DNA from 2 places in the Qipengyuania sp. SS22 genome. Region 1 is predicted to be linked to the other one. Evidence: predicted binding sites of a transcription regulator. Region 1 holds the regulator's gene; the other holds the start of a gene.
The links. The regulator LexA, encoded in region 1, represses DNA repair genes until DNA is damaged. The targets are predictions, from matches to a motif close to GTTCCNCNCTTGTTCT.
Positions count from the first base shown of each region.

Region 2: a site for LexA is predicted at 6,586-6,601, ahead of N6L26_RS01785 (deoxyguanosinetriphosphate triphosphohydrolase). Genes of this name have one in related genera too.

Region 1 is NZ_CP107048.1:969,978-978,931, reverse strand. Features, by position in the region: gene N6L26_RS04800 (citrate synthase) at 1-530, opposite strand, end outside; gene gltX (glutamate--tRNA ligase) at 541-1,992, opposite strand; gene N6L26_RS04790 (ComEC/Rec2 family competence protein) at 2,114-4,225, shown strand; gene lexA (transcriptional repressor LexA) at 4,219-4,908, opposite strand; gene trpC (indole-3-glycerol phosphate synthase TrpC) at 5,056-5,841, opposite strand; gene trpD (anthranilate phosphoribosyltransferase) at 5,843-6,835, opposite strand; gene N6L26_RS04770 (anthranilate synthase component II) at 6,832-7,446, opposite strand; gene pip (prolyl aminopeptidase) at 7,522-8,484, opposite strand; gene N6L26_RS04760 (phosphodiester glycosidase family protein) at 8,481-8,954, opposite strand, start outside.
Region 2 is NZ_CP107048.1:368,304-377,257, reverse strand. Features, by position in the region: gene N6L26_RS01820 (DMT family transporter) at 1-569, shown strand, start outside; gene N6L26_RS01815 (hypothetical protein) at 623-751, shown strand; gene N6L26_RS01810 (hypothetical protein) at 813-1,313, opposite strand; gene N6L26_RS01805 (class I SAM-dependent methyltransferase) at 2,016-2,609, opposite strand; gene N6L26_RS01800 (fatty acid--CoA ligase) at 2,606-4,156, opposite strand; gene N6L26_RS01795 (ABA4-like family protein) at 4,236-4,691, opposite strand; gene N6L26_RS01790 (NAD(P)H-binding protein) at 4,691-5,392, opposite strand; gene N6L26_RS01785 (deoxyguanosinetriphosphate triphosphohydrolase) at 5,385-6,545, opposite strand; gene N6L26_RS01780 (aspartate/glutamate racemase family protein) at 6,659-7,348, opposite strand; gene N6L26_RS01775 (alpha/beta fold hydrolase) at 7,425-8,405, opposite strand; gene N6L26_RS01770 (SO2930 family diheme c-type cytochrome) at 8,402-8,954, opposite strand, start outside.

The DNA.
Region 1 (8,954 bases):
TACGCCATCGCGGCGATGGTCGGCATCTTCGCGATCAGCCGATGGCTGGCGATCTTGCGCTGCTCGGGGTCCGAAATGTCGGTACTGTCGTGATAGAAGGCCGACAGCGCGCCGACGACGCCGCACATGATCGCCATCGGGTGCGCATCGCGGCGGAAACCCTGGTAGAACTGGCGCAGCTGATCGTGCAGCATGGTGTGCCGCGTGATCGTGTAGGTGAAGTCGTCGAGTTCCGACTGCTGCGGCAGTTCGCCGTTGAGCAACAGGTAGGAGACTTCCATGAAGGAGGAGTTTTCCGCCAGCTGGCCGATCGGATAGCCGCGGTGCAGGAGGATGCCTTCTTCGCCGTCGATATAGGTCAGCGCGCTTTCGCAGCTGGCGGTCGACTTATAGCCCGGGTCGTAGGTGAACTTGCCGGTCGTGCCATACAGCTTGCGGATATCGACCACATCGGGGCCGACGCTGCCCTGCAGCACGGGGAATTCCTGGGTCTGACCGCCCAGATCGAGGGTTGCCTGCTTGTCGGCCACGCGTGTCTCCTCACTCGTTCTCTTCGGTGCCTGCGGGCGAGGCGGCCTGCGCATCGATACGCAAGAGCGACTCTTCCTTGCCCAACAGGACCAGCACATCGAAAATGCCGGGTGACGTTGTCGTCCCCGTCAGCGCTGCGCGCATGGGTTGCGCGAGCTTGCCGAGACCCAGTTCGAGCTGCTCGGCATAGGCCTTCGTAGTGGCTTCCAGCGCCTCGATTGTCCAGTCATTTTGCACATGCAGCATTTTGGACAATCCGGCGAGACGCGCACGGGCTTCATCGTCGAGTAAACCCGCGGCTTTCTCGGTCATTTCGAGCGGGCGCTTGGCGAACAGAAAGGCAGCGCTATCAGCGAGTTCGTTGACGGACTTCGCGCGCGTTTTGAACACGGGCATCGCCTCGGCAAGCAGCGCTTCATCGGCCTGTTCGCCGATCCGCTGCGCCACGATCTTGGCCAGCCGGGTATCGTCTGCCTCGCGGATATAATGGCCGTTGAGGTTCTGCAGCTTCTTGATGTCGAACCGCGCGGGGCCCTTGCCGACGCCGTCGAGATCGAACAGCTCGATCGCTTCCTCGCGAGAGATCTCCTCGCGGTCGCCATGGCCCCAACCGAGCCGGAGGAGATAGTTGAACAGCGCTTCGGGCAGGACGCCTTCGTCATCGCGATAGGCGGCAACTCCGACGGCGCCGTGGCGCTTGGACATCTTCGCGCCGTCCGGCCCGTGGATCAGCGGCACATGCGCATAGACCGGATCGGGCCAATTGCCTTCGACCTGGTCCATCGCGCGGATCACGGGCAGTTGGCGAAAGGCGTTGTTGAGGTGGTCGTCGCCGCGGATGACATGGGTCACGCCCATGTCGTGATCGTCCACCACCACCGCGAGCATGTAGGTCGGCGTCCCGTCGGCGCGCAGCAGGACGTAATCGTCGATCTCGGCATTCTTGACCGTGACCTTGCCCTGGACCTGGTCGTGAATGGTGGTTTCGCCCTCGGTTGGCACCTTGAGGCGGATCACATAGGGCGCACCTTCGGGCGCTTCGCCCGGATCGCGGTCGCGCCAGCGGCGGTCGTAGCGCATCGGCTGCTTGTTCGCCCGCTGCTGCGCGCGCATGCCCTCGAGTTCTTCGGGTGTGGCGAAGCATTTGTAGGCATGCCCCGCGTCGAGCAGCTTGTGCGCAACCTCGGCATGGCGCTCGGCGCGGTCGGACTGGAACACCGGCGCCTCGTCGAAGTCGAGGCCAAGCCAGTCGAGCCCTTCGATTATCTTGTCGATCGCATCCTGCGTGCTGCGCTTGCGATCGGTATCCTCGATCCGCAGCAAGGTGCGACCGCCATGGTGCCGCGCATAAAGCCAGTTGAATAGAGCCGTACGCGCGCCGCCGATATGGAGATATCCGGTGGGCGAGGGAGCGAAGCGGGTGACGACCGGAGGGGTCTCGCTGCCACTATCGCTTGCCATTGTCACTCGCTTCCTTTCAAACACTTGCATGGCGACGCAGGGGACGCCTTCGGTACCGATGGGGGAGGCGGACGAAGAGGCCCGCCCCGCAGTGCCGCGCCCTTGGCGCATGCGCGGTCTCTTGTCCAGTTTCGCCGGGCGATCCGAAGCATTTCTGGAAGGCGCGGAATTCGACCGCGGGCCGTGGTTGGCGGTCGCTTTCGCAGGGGGGATCGGGCTGTGGTTCTATCTCGACGCGCCATGGCAATGGCTGGCGGTAATCGGCGGCGCGGCGGGCGGTGCAACCGCGGCTTTCGCGCGGTGGCGCGGCAGGGACGGACGCATCTATTTGCTGGCTGCAAGCCTGTCGATCCTGATCGCCCTCGCGCTTGGTATGTCGCTGGTATGGGCGCGCTCGGCGATGGTGGGGGCGGAGCCGATTGCGTATCCGCAGTTCGAGCGGATCGACGGGCGTGTCCTCGAGCGCGAGGAGCAACCGGCGGAGGATCGGGTTCGGCTTGTTCTGGCCGCGCGCGATGCGGAGACCGGGCGGGCGGTCGCCTATCGCGTGAACCTGCCGCTGGCGAAGGACCGGCCAGCCCTGCGCGAAGGCGCGCGGGTGCGGCTGTCGGCGCGGCTGATGCCGCCATCCCCGCCAATCGTCCCCGGAGCGTATAATTTCGCGCGGCGCGCCTGGTTCGACGGACTGTCGGCAACCGGATCGGTCGTGGGAGAGGTCGAGTTGGTCACGCCGCCGCCGCCCTCCCGGCTGACCGTGGCCTCGATCCAGCGGCGGCTGTCGGCGCATGTGCGCGGCCGCCTCGAGGGAACGCCGGGAGCGATTGCAGCAACGCTGGCCAGTGGCGATCGCGGCGCCATTCCCGAGCGCGACGAGGAGGCCATGCGCGATGCGGGTCTGACCCATCTGCTGTCGATCAGCGGGTTGCATGTCAGCGCGATCATCGCGGCGAGCTATATTGTGGTCCTTAAGCTGCTGGCGCTGTGGCCTTGGCTTGCCCTGCGGGTACGGCTGCCACTGGTCGCCGCAGGTGCAGCGGCGCTGGCGGGGATCGCTTATACGCTGCTGACGGGCGCGCAGGTGCCGACCGTGCGCAGTTGTATCGGTGCACTGCTGGTGCTGGTCGCACTGGCACTGGGGCGTGAGCCGCTTTCGCTGCGGATGGTCGCGATTGCCGCAGGCGTGGTGCTCGCACTGTGGCCTGAATCGCTGGTCGGGCCGAGCTTCCAGATGAGCTTTGCGGCCGTCATCGCGATTGTCTCGCTGCACAATGTGCAAGTCATCCGCGATTTCCTCGCGCCGCGCGAGGAGAGTGGGTTGCGGCGGTTCCTGCGACGAACCGCGATCCTGTTTCTCACCGGGCTGGTGATCGAACTCGCGCTGATGCCGATCGTGCTGTTTCACTTCCATCGCGCCGGCGTTTACGGCGCCGCGGCCAATCTGATTGCCATTCCGCTGGTGACCTTCGTGTCGATGCCGCTGGTGGCGCTGGCGTTGGTGCTCGACCTTGTCGGCGCAGGCGGGCCCGTGTGGTGGCTGGTCGGGCATTCGCTCGATCTGTTGCTGGGCATTGCCCATCTGTTTGCCGAGCAGCCGGGTTCGGTAAAGCTGGCCCCGCGGATCGGGATGGGCGCGATCACGCTGTATCTGGTCGGTGCGCTGTGGCTGGCGCTGTGGCAGGGCAGGGCGCGCCTGTGGGGTATCGGACCCGTCGTGGTGGCTGCGGTGCTCATGCTGCAGGCCCCGGTGCCCGATATCCTGATCACGCGCGACGGGCGTGATATCGGCATTGCGAACGAGGCCGAGCGGCTGTTGGTGCTACGCGATAGCGCGGGTGGATATGCGCAAGAGAACCTGCTCGAGCTTGCCGGAACCGACCGGCAACCGCTGGCTATCGCGGATTGGCCGCACAGCCGCTGCAGCGACGAATTCTGTTCGTTGACCGTCACGCGCGAGGGCCGCGCATGGTCCCTGCTGATTGCGCGGAGTCACAACCTGGTCGAGGAACGCGCGCTGGCTGCAGCCTGCAGGAACTCCGACATCGTCATCGCCGATCGCTTCCTGCCGCGCAGTTGCCGCCCACGGTGGCTCAAGGCCGACCGGCGTTTTCTGGAGAGGGAAGGCGGGGTTGCGCTCTATCTGGGCGCCCGGCGTATCGATACCGTGGCGCAGGATCAGGGCAAGCATGGCTGGTGGCGCGCGTCCGATGAGAAACGCGCGCCCCGCAATCAGTGATACCGGCGCAGCAGCCCGGCCAGCTTTCCTTGCACCTGTACGCGGTGGGAGTCGTACACCTGCGGCTCGTAAGAACCATTGGCGGGGTCGAGGATCACGCGCCCCGCGTCCTTGCGCAGATATTTGAGCGTGGCTTCCTCGTTGTCGACCAGTGCGACCACGATTTCGCCGTCGCGGGCGCTGTCGGTCCGCTTCACCAAGGCGAAGTCGCCATCGAAAATGCCTGCTTCGATCATCGAATCGCCCGAAACCTCGAGCGCGTAATGTTCGCCCGGGCCGAGCAGGGCGGCGGGTACCGGCATGCTCGACTGGCCTTCGATCGCTTCGATCGGGGCGCCCGCGGCAATGCGGCCGTGAAGCGGGACATCGATGATGTCATTGGCGGGTTCGGGCGCGACGGGCTTGGGCGTGATGGCCGATACCACGGAATCGTTCGCGGGGGCAGGCTGGGTCGAGCCCATCACCGCGTTCTCGGGCAGCTTGACCACTTCGAGCGCGCGCGCGCGGTTGGGCAGACGGCGGATAAAGCCGCGCTCTTCAAGCGCCGAGATCAGGCGGTGCACGCCTGACTTGCTCTTGAGGTCGAGCGCTTCCTTCATTTCCTCGAAACTCGGCGAAATGCCGGTGTCTTCCAGGCGCTGCTGGATAAAGCGGATCAATTCGTGCTGCTTGGCGGTCAGCATGGTGCGAACTCCCGTATCGCCTGTTCACAAAGCTGTGAACGAATACGGAACAATTAAGCAACCTGATTCGTCAAGTCAAGCAATCCCGCCATTTTCGAGTGATTTACACAGGAACACCTGTTCCCGATTTGCTCCACAGGGGCTGCGTCAATGCCCGAGCAGAGCGCGGGTCGCGGCAGTGACATCGACCTGTCGCATCAGGCTTTCGCCGACGAGGAAACTGCGGACGCCCGAACGCGCGAGCCGCACACAATCGTCATTGGTCGTGATGCCGCTTTCGCCGACCAGCAGTGCGCCCTCGGGGGCGAGCGGGGCAAGCATCTCGGTGGTGGCGAGATCGGTAGTGAAACTGCGCAAATCGCGATTGTTGACGCCGATCAGGCGCGAGCGGAGGCGCGCGGCGCGGTCCATTTCGGCGCGATCATGTACCTCGACCAGAACATCCATACCGAAGTCGAGCGCCGCCGCTTCGATCTCGGCCATGGTGCTGTCGTCCAGCGCGGCAACAATGATCAGGATCGCATCGGCCCCGATCGCGCGTGCTTCAGCGACCTGCCACGGATCGACCATGAAATCCTTGCGTAGGGCAGGCAGATCGCAGGCGGCGCGGGCGGCGACGAGGTAATCTTCATGGCCCTGGAAATAGGGAGCGTCGGTCAGCACCGAAAGGCAAGCAGCTCCGCCCGCGGCATAGGCCCGCGCATGATCTGCGGGCTGGAAATCTTCGCGAATCAAGCCCTTGGACGGCGAAGCTTTCTTGATTTCGGCAATCAGGCCGAAGCCGTCCCGTTGGGCCCGAGCGAGGGCTGACTGGAACCCACGGGGCGCCGACTGCTGTTTCGCGCGCGCTTCGAGATCGGCGAGCGTGTGATTGCGCTTGCGGGCGGCGACCTCGTCGCGCTTGGTGGCGCAGATTTCTTCCAGCTTGTTCATCTCAGGCGGTCATCGCGATCCAGTTATCGAGCAGCGCTTTGGCCTTGCCCGAGTCCAGTGCTTCGGCCGCGATCTCCGCGCCCTCGGTCCAGTCGTCGGTACGGCCAGCAATGATCAGCGTTGCTGCCGCGTTGAGCAGCACCGCATCGCGATAGGCGCCCGGGCTGCCGCCGAGCAGCGCCTCGAGCGCGCGTGCATTATACGCCGGATCGCCGCCGCGGATCGCCTCGACCGGGGAATGCGACAGATTGGCTTCCACCGCGACCACGCGGCGCATTTCGAAATCATTGCCCTGGACATCGGCTAGCTCGTTGCCGCCAGCCAGGCTCAGCTCGTCCAGCCCTTCGTCACCCGAGGCGATGAAGGTGCGCTCGGTCCCCAGTTTGGCCTTTGCTGCGGCATAGATGGGCACATAGGCGGGACGGGCGATGCCGATCAGCTGGCGTCTGACGCCGGCGGGATTCGACAAGGGCCCCATCAGGTTGAAGATCGTGCGCACGCCGAGCTTTTGCCGGATCGGCTGAATTCGGCCCATCGCTGGGTGGTGGTTCTTGGCGAAAAGGAAGCAAATTCCCAATTCTGCCAGAGTCTTCTCCGCGCTTCTTCCCGCTGCTTCCATATCGAGACCGAGCGCTTCGAGCGTGTCCGCAGCGCCCGCCTTGCTGCTCGCCGCACGATTGCCGTGCTTGGCCACGGGCACACCGCAGGCGGCGACCACCAGGCTCACCGCGGTCGAGACGTTGAGCGTGTGATGCCCATCGCCGCCGGTGCCGCAGCAGTCGACTGTCCCCTCGGGAGCAATGATCGGGATCAGCCGCGCTCGGAGCGCACGGGCCGCGCCGGCGATCTCATCGGAGGTTTCGCTGCGCGCCGACATGTCGATCAGGAAGCGCGCGATGTCCTCGTCGCCGGTCTCGCTATCGAGGATCCAGCCGAAGACCTCTTCGGCCTCGGCCTCTCCGAGGTGTTGCTTGGCGTCGGGAAGCGTCTTCATGCGGGGACCTTGGCGGCAATACCGCATAGCGCGAGGAAATTGGCCAGCAAGGCATGGCCATGTTCGGTCGCGATGCTTTCGGGATGGAACTGGACGCCGTGGATCGGCAACTCGCGGTGATGGAAGCCCATCACGCTGGTTCCATCGAGGCCGGGCGTTTCGCTGGTGGCATTGATCGCGAGACAGTCCGGATTGTCCTCGACCACCAGCGAGTGATAGCGCGTCGCGGTGAAGGGCGAGGGCAGGTCGGCGAACACACCGCTGGAATCGTGAGTGACCGGAGAGGTCTTGCCATGCATCAGCCCGCCGCGCACCACGCGGCCACCGAAATGCTGGCCGATCGCCTGATGCCCGAGGCAAACGCCTAGCAGCGGTGCGCCGACATCGGCACAGGCTGCCACGAGGTCGAGGCTGACGCCGGCCTCGTTTGGCGTGCAGGGGCCGGGCGATATGAGATAGCCCGCATGGCCCGCCGCCAGCGCCTCGTGTGCCGAGATGGCGTCGTTACGCACCACCTCCACGCCTGCACCCAGTTCCATCAAGTAATGGACCAGGTTGAAGGTGAAGCTGTCGTAATTGTCGATTACGAGGATAGAGCGGCTGTCGGTCATTCGTGGCGTCAATGGCGGGGTAGCGCCGTGCTTTCAAGCAAGGAAAGCTGCGACACGCGAAACGTCAGCGTGACGTCACGCCGCTTTGCCCGCGAGCTTGTCGGTCGCGCGCACGAGGCCGTCGATGATCCCCGGTTCGCTGGCGCTGTGACCGGCATCGTGAACAATCCATAGCTCGGCCTCGGGCCAGGCCTTCTTGAGTGCCCATGCCGCGCCCGGCGGGGTGCAGATGTCGTGACGTCCCTGAACGATGATCCCGGGAATGCCCGCCAGTTTGTCGACATTGGCCAGCAACTCGTTTTCGTCGAGGAAGAAGTCCTCGAGAAAGAACTTCGCGCAGATCCGCGCGAAGGGCACCGCCTTGGCCGGATCGCCGAAGCTCTCGAGCAAATCCTCGTTCGGCAGCAGCGTTGCGACATGGCCTTCCCACAGCGACCATTCGCGCGCCGCGGCAAGCCGCGTGGCTTCGTCGTCACTGGTCAGCCGTTGATAATATGCGCGAACGAGATCGCCCTGTTCGGCTTCGGGAATAAGACCGGTGAACTGGTCCCATTGCTCGGCCATGATCTCGCTGGCGCCATAGCCGTAGAGCCACGACTTTTCCTGCTGCCGCGCGAGGAAGACGCCGCGCAGTACCAGTTCGCTCACCCGGTCGGGATATTTCTGGGCATAGGCCAGCGCGAGGGTCGAGCCCCAACTGCCGCCGAAGGCCTGCCATCTTTCGTGGCCGCACATCTGGCGCAGCCGCTCGATGTCCTCGACGATGCGCCAGGTGTCGTTGTGCTCGATCTCGGCGAAGGGCAGCGACCTGCCGCAGCCGCGCTGGTCGAACAGCAGCACGTCGTAGGCTTTGGGATCCCATTGGCGCCGGTGGTCGGGCGCAATGCCGCCGCCCGGGCCGCCATGGAGGAAGACTGCGGGCTTGGCACCCGGGGTCCCGACGCGTTCCCAATAGAGCGAATGGCCTTCGCCGACATCGAGCATGCCGATCTCGTAGGGTTCGATTTCGGGATAGAGCTGGCGGCGGGTCTCGGTCATTCGGAGGCTTTCTTGCTGACGACGACGATCGGGCCGATGGGCGCGCCGGTATCGAGCCGGTCGGTCACCGGGTTCCACAGGAGCGAGACGGTGTCGTCGAGGAACAGCGCGTTCTTCACTTCGAGCTCGTCCTTGTAGAAGCGGGCGAGCTTGCCGAAGGAAATCGGCGCGTTGGAAATCACGAAATGCGCGCGGCCCTCGTCATCGACGCCGACCGCGTTGCGGATCAGCCGCGAGGGGCCGTCCTGCGTGATCTGCGGGTGGATGCGGCCATCGCTCACCAGCATCGGGCCCGATTGGGTGCCGAATTGCGGCCGTTCGGAAACATTGGCGAGGAACCAGGCGCTGTCGCGCACCATCCATTCGCCCCCGCTGCCGTAGAACACGCCATTGGGCTTCATGTAGAAATTGCCCGAGCCCGTCCCGGTGTTCAGTTCCTGCAAGCGCTGCGCACGCTGGACGAAATAGCC
Region 2 (8,954 bases), 600 kb from region 1:
TACTATCTGCGCTGATCCTGCGCGAGCCGACGGGCGTGTGGCGCTGGAGCGCGGTGGCGCTGGGCTTTGCCGGCGTGTTGCTGATCGCGCAGCCATGGGGCGGCGAGCTGCCGCTGTTCGGGGCGGCGATCGCGCTCGGGGCGGCGCTGATGATCGCGCTGATCTCGGTGCAATTGCGCGATCTTGGGCGAACCGAGCATCCCTTCACCATCGTGTTCTATTTCTCGCTCTTCTCGGTCCCCGTGCTCGCGCTGGCGATGCCCTTCGTCGGGCAGGCGCATCCGCTGGAGGACTGGCTGCTCTTGCTCGCCTGCGGGGTGATCGGCCTGCTCGGCCAGGTCCTGCTGACCGCGGCGCTGCGTTACGGGACGGTCGCGAATGTCATCGTGATGGATTACTCGGGCCTCGTCTGGGCCACGTTATTCGGATGGCTGGTTTTCACCAATCTGCCGCCCGCCTCGTTCTGGTTCGGTGCGCCGCTGGTGGTGGGGGCCGGCCTGCTGATCGCCTGGCGCGAACACCGGCTGGGCCTGGCGCGCAGGGCATTGACGGAACCGAAGGAAGCATGATCCGTTGAACCTGTCGCACCCCGCAATGGGAGCCCTTTGGGAAGGAAACGACGATGATCAAGAAAATCCTGCTCGCCCTCGGCATCACCACGATGACGCTGACCGCCGCCGCCTGCAACACCGTGCGCGGTGCGGGCGACGACCTGCAGTCCGCCGCCAACACGGTCGACGACGCGACCTGAGCCGAACCACAAGTTGACAGCAAGACGCCCGCCCTCACCGGCGGGCGTTTTCGTATGTGGGCTATTTCCCCGTCAGGCGTTTCCACACCCAGCGCCAGAAGCGGGCCTCGAGCATCATCAGCCGCGCGATCACCGGCGGGATGCCTTGCCGTTCGAGTTCGGCGGTGCTCGGTGTCGCGCCAAAGACAATCCGCGCCATGGCCATGATCGCGGCGGCTTCGAACAATACCAGTACGATGAGCCCGACCCAGCGCAGACCCGCGCCGAACCCCAGCAGACTGTGCGCTTCGGGCGGGACGATCTGGCCCGCCAGCCAGATACCGCCGCAAAACAGCGCAAGCATGCGCAGCGCGAACGCGCGGCGCGGCATGTCGCGATAACAGATCGCGAACAGCACCGGCATGAAGATGCACCAGTCGAACAGGACGATCGCTTCGCCCAGCCGCGGTTGCTGGTTCCACATAGACGCCCCGCGCAAGGACCAGGACACGGCAAGCCATACGGGTAGCAGCAGATAGAACCAATGGCGGCTGGCGAGTTCACGAATGGATAGGGTGGTCATGAGGCGTCTCCCTCCTGCGACACCCTATCGGCGAGGCGCGGCGGCGCAAGGGTGCTCGCGCTGAGCAGAAGACAATCGCGCCGCCTGCGATAAGCCCGCATCAGGCGCTTCGCGGGTAGTGGGTGGCGGGTGGTTGGGCGCGGACCATGTTTCACGGGCCCCGCAACGACCTGAGCCGGGTTCGAATGGCATGAGTTCTGTTTTTGGGTGGAAAGCTGCCGCTCAACAGGCAGGTAATGGCTTCCCGACTTCAAAGTGAGCCCATCCATGATGTCCACCATCTGAGATTTTGAGAGAGTATCTTACTCCCTCCGATAGAGGTTTTGGGGGCTGCGGCACCTCCCAACCCGAAATCTTTTGGCCGTAAACGATGGCCCTCCGAGGCATCCTATCGTCAAAGTCCTCATATGCTAACTCCGTTGCCCACACCACGGCCTGTTCGTAGGGTCGGCTGTCAGCAACCCTGACATTGAGTTCGTCCGGGCGAGGTTGATAATCGCGAAGCCAACCGTCGATTGGAACTAGTCTAAAGGCAACAGCATCGCCGAGTTGGCAAACGTCCACATCGAAGTTTTCAAGCGTGCAACCGCTTAACGACGAAATCGCGAACATAGAAAGCAGCGTAGAGGATAGACGGACCACACACCTCTCTTACGAAGTGACCACAATGTCCGCAATCGGGTCGTTAGCCGACATTCCCGCTCAACCTCGTCGATAGACCAGAACCAAATTGTTCGCAGGCATTGCGTGGCGTGCGGTTCGGCGTAGGCCGTGGTCTGCGGCCAGTGCGTCGAGATCGTCGGTATTGCGCAGGCCCCATTCGGGATTGCGCTGCCTAAGCGACTGATCGAACGCCAGGTTCGACGGTGCGGTTTCCTGGTCGGGTTCGATGAAGGGGCCGTAGAGCACCAGCGGTGCGCCGCTGGCCAATATCCGCCCCGCCCCCGCAAACAGCCCGACCGCCGCGTCCCACGGGCTGATATGCACCATGTTCACGCACAGCACCGCATCCGCCGCAGCGATCGGCCAGTCGGCCTGCGCGGCATCGAGCGCGATCGCGGGACGGAGGTTCTCACAACCGGATTCGGCCGCCCAGGCGTCGACGGAAGCCATCGCCTCGGCATCGTGATCGCTCGGTTGCCAGTCCAGCGCGGGGAAGCGTCGCGCCAGGAACAGCGCGTGTTCGCCGCTCCCACTGGCGATTTCGAGCACCAGCCCGCTCGCGGGCAATTCCTCCGCCAACACTTCGGCCAAGGGCTCCGAATTGCGTGCGGTGGCGGGTGCGTGGCGCTTCAATTGACCTGCCTGTCGCGCCCTTCCCAATAGGGCGCGCGCAATTCGCGGCGCAGGATCTTGCCGCTGGCGTTACGCGGCAATTCGGGAATGACATCGACCGTCTTGGGGACCTTGAAGCCTGCCAGCCGCTCGCGCGTGAAGGTGATGATATCCTCGGCATCGACCGCGCTGCCGGGTTTGGCCACCACGCAGGCCTTGACCGCTTCGCCCCAGGTAACGTCGGGCACGCCGATTACCGCCACTTCGCCCACCGCCGGGTGGCCGTAGATCGCGCTTTCGACCTGTGCGGGGTAGACGTTCTCGCCGCCCGAAATGATCATGTCCTTGATGCGGTCCTGGATATAGACGTAGCCATCCTCGTCCATGTAGGCGGCGTCGCCGGTGTACATCCAGCCGTCCTTGAGCGCGCCCTCGGTCGCATCGGGCAGGTTCCAGTAGCCCTGCATGTTCGACGGGCTCTTGCACACCAGTTCGCCCACTTCGCCATGCGGCAGTTCGGCGCCGTCTTCGCCGACGACCTTGAGTTCGGCGCCCGGCACGGCCTTGCCCGCGCTGCGCATGCGCTGGTTACCGTCGAGCGCGTGGTCTTCGGGCGGGAGCATGGCGATGGTGCCGGTCGTCTCGGTCATGCCGTAGCATTGCAGGAAGCCTGCGCCGGGAATGGTCTGCACCGCCTCACGCAGCAGGTCGAGCGGGATCGGCGCGGCCCCATACATGACGTATTTGACCGCCGACATGTCGGTGTCCTTCGCGCGCGGGTGCTGCACCACCATCTGCAGCGCGGCGGGCACGATGAACAGCCGGGTGATCCCCTGTTCGAAGCCGTCGAGCACGCCGTCGGGCGTGAATTCGGACTGGACGATGCCGCGGATACCTGCCGCGATCGCCATGATGCCAAGCCCGGTCCCGCCGATATGCGCGCACGGCATGCAGATCAGGATCGCCTCGTCCTCGTCCCAGCTCGACCATGGCTGTGCCGCCTGTTCGGCGGGCTGGCGCAGCGAGAACAGGTTGGCATTGGTCAGGACCGCACCCTTGGGATTGCCCGTGGTGCCCGAAGTGTAGAGCTGGAGGACGGGATCGTCGGGTCCCGCGCCGTCGAACACATCGGCAGGTGCGGCGGCGATTTCGCGCTGGGCGGTGGGCGTGTCGATAATCTCGGGGGGCGTATCCAGTTCGCCGCAGGCCTTGGCGGCAAGTTCGCCAAACCCTTCGTCGATGAACACCAGCTTCGCGCCGGTATCGCCGAGGATATAGGCAATCTCGGGCGCGGCAAGACGCCAGCCGATCGGCACCATGACCACGCCGATGCGCGCAGCGGAATAGAACAGTTCGAAATAATGGCGCGCGTTCTTGCCCAGCCAGGCGATCCGGTCACCCTTGCCCACCCCGTGCGCGGCGAGCATCGCCACGATCCGGCGCGAGCGGTCCTCCAGCTCGGCGAAGGTCAGCGCCGCGCCATCCTGTTCAAGCGCGACCTGATCGGGCTTTTCCTGCGCCCAATGCGTGATGAGCTCATCGAAGGTGAGCTTTTCGGTGTCTGCCATATATCCTCTCCGCTGTTTTCAGCAGTTGGGGGGCATCATGGCAGGTCGGTTGCTTCGCGCAACCCGATTCCGACAGGCGTTAGTGCCAGCGTCCGCCGGCCCGCGCGCGGCGTTCGCGAATGGCCAGCCAGAGGAACAGGCCGAGCGGCCCGGCGAAGAAGGTGGCGAGCAGGATCGGCGCCTGCAGCAGCCGCGAAAAGCCCTTCGCATCGGCATCGCGCGCAATCCACAGACCGGCGAAGAGATCGAAGGCAAGGTAGTGGATCCAGCCGACGGTCACGCCGCCATCGCTGGCGAAGATCGCGCGCACGCCCTCGATCGTCGAGAAGCTGGCCGCTTCACCCGAGCCGAGGGGAGCGGGGTCGAAGGCGCCCGCCAGGATACCGATCAGGCCGACGGTATAGGCAAGGCACAGCAGCCCCACCCCGGCGTAGAGCACCGCCGCCAGCAGCGCCGGCCAGCGGGGCAACAGGATCAATCCGGCCCACATTATCATGGCAAGCACGCTGGCTGTCCCGAAGGCCGTATCCCACATCAGATTACCTCATAATCGATTTGCGGCAGCGTATGCGCGGCACGCTGGATGGCGTCGTTATCATGGACGAAGCGCCCACGCGCGGCGCGTTTGGCGAGCGCCAACGCTGCCCGCGCAACGACATCGACCTTGATACCACGATACTGGCGGTATTTGCCATGGAGCAGCAGGTTCGCCACCGGCGCAGCCGCGATGCCGAACCGCTCGGCAGGTCGGTGATCGTTCTCGCGCGTGCCGCGCAGCAGGCCGGGGCGCAGGATATCGAGCCGATTGAAGCGTAGCTTGGTCAATTCGCGTTCGACCTCGCCCTTCACGCGCAGGTAGAACGGTTTCACCATCGGATCGGCGCCGACCGAGCTGATGTGAACGAACCGCTCGACGCCCAGTTCGCGTGCCGCGCGCGCGGTGTCGAGCACGAGGTCCTGATCGACCGCGCGAAACGCCGCCTCGTCCGCGCCCGCCTTCTTCCACGTCGTGCCCAGCGCGCAGATGATAGCCCTGGGCTGGACTGCCTCGATCACTTCTCCCCATTTGGCGGGCTCGGCCACGAACAATTCCATGCGGATGCCGCGCGGCAGCGCCGCCTCGCGCCGGGCGATACCGGTCAGGCGCAGATCCTCGCGTCCGACGCATTGCCTGATCACGCTCGACCCGACGAGCCCGGTGGCGCCGATCAGGGCGATGCGGACGGCGTCAGACATTGCTCAACCCTTCGGGCATGCTGCCATAGATGCGGCTGCACTGGGTGATCGCATAACGATCGGTCATCCCGGCAATGAAATCCGCAATATGACGGCTGCGCCGGGGTTCCTGCGCGGGCAGCGTGGCCAGCCAGTCCTCGGGCATCGTGCCGGGGTCTTCATGATAGGCGGTAAACAGCCGCGCGATCACGTTGCGTGCGCGTTCGGCGGTGGCGAGCTGTTCCTCGTGATAATAGAGCCGGTCGTACATGAAGCGCTTGAGCACGCGTTCGCGTTCACCCATCGCGGGCGAGAACCCGGCGAGTTGGCGGCCCGCATTGCGCACTTCGTCGACACTCGCAATACCCTGCACCTGTTCGCGCGTATGCGTGAGGACATCGTTGACCATCAGGCCGATCTGCGTGCGGACCAGTTCGCGCAGCTGGCGATCGCGTGGGGCAAAGGGAAAGCGTTTCTCTACCGCGCGCCACTGATCCGCCAGCCAGTCGAGCGCGAGCAGATCGTCGAGCTCGAGGAAGCCGGCGCGCAAGCCGTCGTCGATGTCGTGATTGTCATAGGCGATATCGTCCGCCACCGCTGCAACCTGCGCCTCGAGCGAGGGCCAGGTCGCGAGGTCGAGCGGGAAGGCGCGGTCGATTTCGGCCAGCGCCCAACTGGGCGACGCCACCGGACCATTGTGCTTGGCCAGCCCTTCGAGCGTTTCCCAGGTGAGGTTGAGCCCGTCATGGTCGCAATAGGGGCTTTCGAGGCGCGCAAGCGTGCGCAGCCCTTGTGCATTGTGGTCATAGCCGCCGGCATGGACCATTGCTTCTCCAAGCGCCTTCTCGCCAGCATGGCCGAAAGGCGGATGGCCGATATCGTGACCCAGACAGAGCGCTTCGGTAAGGTCCTCGTCCAGTCCCAATTCGCGCGCCAGCACGCGGCCGACCTGCGCGACCTCGATACTGTGCGTCAGCCGGGTCCGGTAATGATCGCCATCGGGCGAGACGAACACCTGCGTCTTGGAACGCAGGCGGCGAAAGGCGATCGAATGGACGATGCGGTCGCGGTCGCGCTGGAATTCGCTGCGCGGGCCGCGCGACCCCTCGCGTTCCTCGGTGAATTCGCGACCGCGGCTGGCGGCGGGATCGGAAGCGTAGGGGGCTGTGTGCATGCCCGCCGGGGCTTAGGTCAGCACCGGGTGGGCGACAACGTGAACGAAAAGCGAACCCGGCGGATTATCGGCAGAATGTGCGCCTGCACAGCCGGGTTCGGCAGTTCGCGGATTTACCCGAGGATCCAGTCGGCTGCGGCGCGGCAGTGGATGTCGGTGGAATCGTAGACCGGCAGCACATTGGCATCGGTGTCCACCACCAGTTCAAGTTCGGTGCAGGCCAGCACGATCGCCTCGGCGCCGTCCTTTTCCTTCATCGTGATGATGGTCTTGAGCGCGCGTTCGGCATCGCGGGTGACGCGGCCCAGCATCAATTCCTTGTAGATGATCCCGTCGACCAGCTCCACATCGTTGGGATCGGGCGGCAGCAGATCGACCCCGTGGCCGACCAACCGCTGGCGATAGAAGCTTTCGGTCATCACGAAGCGCGTGCCGAGCAACGCGGCGCTCTTGCACTCGGCGTCTTCCATCGCCTGGCCGACACTGTCGGCGATGTGCAGCACGGGGATCGAAACCGCTTCGGTCAGGCGGTCATAGACCTTGTGCATGGCATTGGCGGCGATCACCAGACCTTCGGCCCCGGCGCTTTCCAGCCGCCGCGCGGATTCGACCAGGGTCGCAGCGATGGTGTCCCAGTCGTTGGCATTCTTGGCCGCGGCGATGGGCGCGTAATCGAGGCTTTCGATGAGCAGCGGCGGGCTGGCCAAGGGAGCCGCCCGCTTCTGCACGGATTTGTTGATCCGTTCGTAATAGGCGCGGGTCGAGATCCAGCTCATCCCCCCGATAATGCCAAGCTTACGCAACCGTCTGTCCCCTATTTCGCCCTGATGTTCGCAAGACCGCGGTTTGGCCGCGTATCAGGGCCTTACAACGGGCGGGTCACGAGGCGGTTCCTTCCTCCGGGACATCTTGCGTCGCGAGCACTTCGCCCAGCCAGATCCGCAGGTCTGCAACGCTTTGTTCGGGCGCTTCTTCCATCGGGATATGGCCGACACCCGGGTAGTTAGCGAGCGTCGCATTGGGCAGGTGGTCCATGTACCAGCGGGCCGCAGCATAGGGGATCAGGCTGTCTTCCTCGCCCCACATCACCAGCGTGGGAACTGTCACCGCCGCGATCTGCGCAGCGTCGAAATTCCTGCGCGGCGTTGCAAAGCGCTGGCGCGTCGCGGTGCGGTTGCCCGGATAGCGCGCGAGCTCCCAATAACGGTCGACCGCGTCCGGGGTCACCACCGCCTGGTTGGAGACGCTTTGCGACAGGCTGCGCTCGACCAGCGAACGCGGCAGCATCTGGCTCATCACATTGCCTACGCCGGGCATGGCGGCCAGCCGGAAGGCGAGATTGCCGCCGCCGTCGCGCTCGACCGGCGCGCCGGCGGCATCGACCAGTACCAGCCCGTCGAGGCGGTCCGGATTGGCGATCGCATATCCCATCGCGATGGCCCCACCCATCGAATTGCCCGCCAGCGTGAAGCGTTCGACATTGAGCGCATCGGCCACCGTGTCGATATCCTCCACGAAAGCTTCAAGCGTATAATCGGCGTCGGATGCGGGACCGGTCAGCCCGTGCCCGCGCTGGTCGAAACGGATCACGCGGTAGTCGCTCTTGAGCGCGTCGGCCCAGGTCTGCCAGGTGTGGAGATCGGCATTCGAGCCGTGCAGCAGGATGACGACCGGTGCATCGCGCGGGCCTTCGTCGCGGACGTGCACGCGGCGGGTCCCGTTGATCGCCAGCATTTGCGACGGCGGGGTGCCGTATTTCGCATACATTGCGTCGGCATCGGTATCGGGGACGCGCAGCACGAAGAATGCTGCAACCAGCACCAGCGCCAGCCCGCCCAGTATCCGCCAGAACCATTTCACGGCGCCATCTCCTCGATCCAGCGGCGCACGATGGTGAGCCCTTCTTCATCCACTGTCGCCTTGCCCAGTTCGGGCATCGCCACACCGGGTTCTGGGCTGGCCATGCGATAGATCAGGATCGACGCGTCGGGCGATCCGGGTACGATATCGAACAGATGACCACCCGCGCCGCGACCGGCGGCGACGGGGCGCTTGCCGATGCCCAGCGCGTCGGGCGATTGCTGTTCCCATCTCAGGTCGAGCCCGCTGTTCGACGCAGTCGCACCGGGCTGGTGGCAATGCGCGCAGTTCACGTCGAGATAGGCGCGCGCGGCAGACGTCAGCGGCGCGTTTTCGCGCTCCTCCCACAGCGGCAACTGGTCCGCATCCTGCGGCATCGTATCGAGATGCCCGTCCGCGACCATCCGGCTCAACCAGGCGTGCGACAGGTTGCGCGCCTTGGGGCCAATGGGGACCACTTCACCGCTCAGCCCGTGGCATTCCTTGCACTGGTTCTTGTTGGGGACGCGGTAGCTGATCGCCTGCCCCGCCGGGGTGGTCAGGTCGATC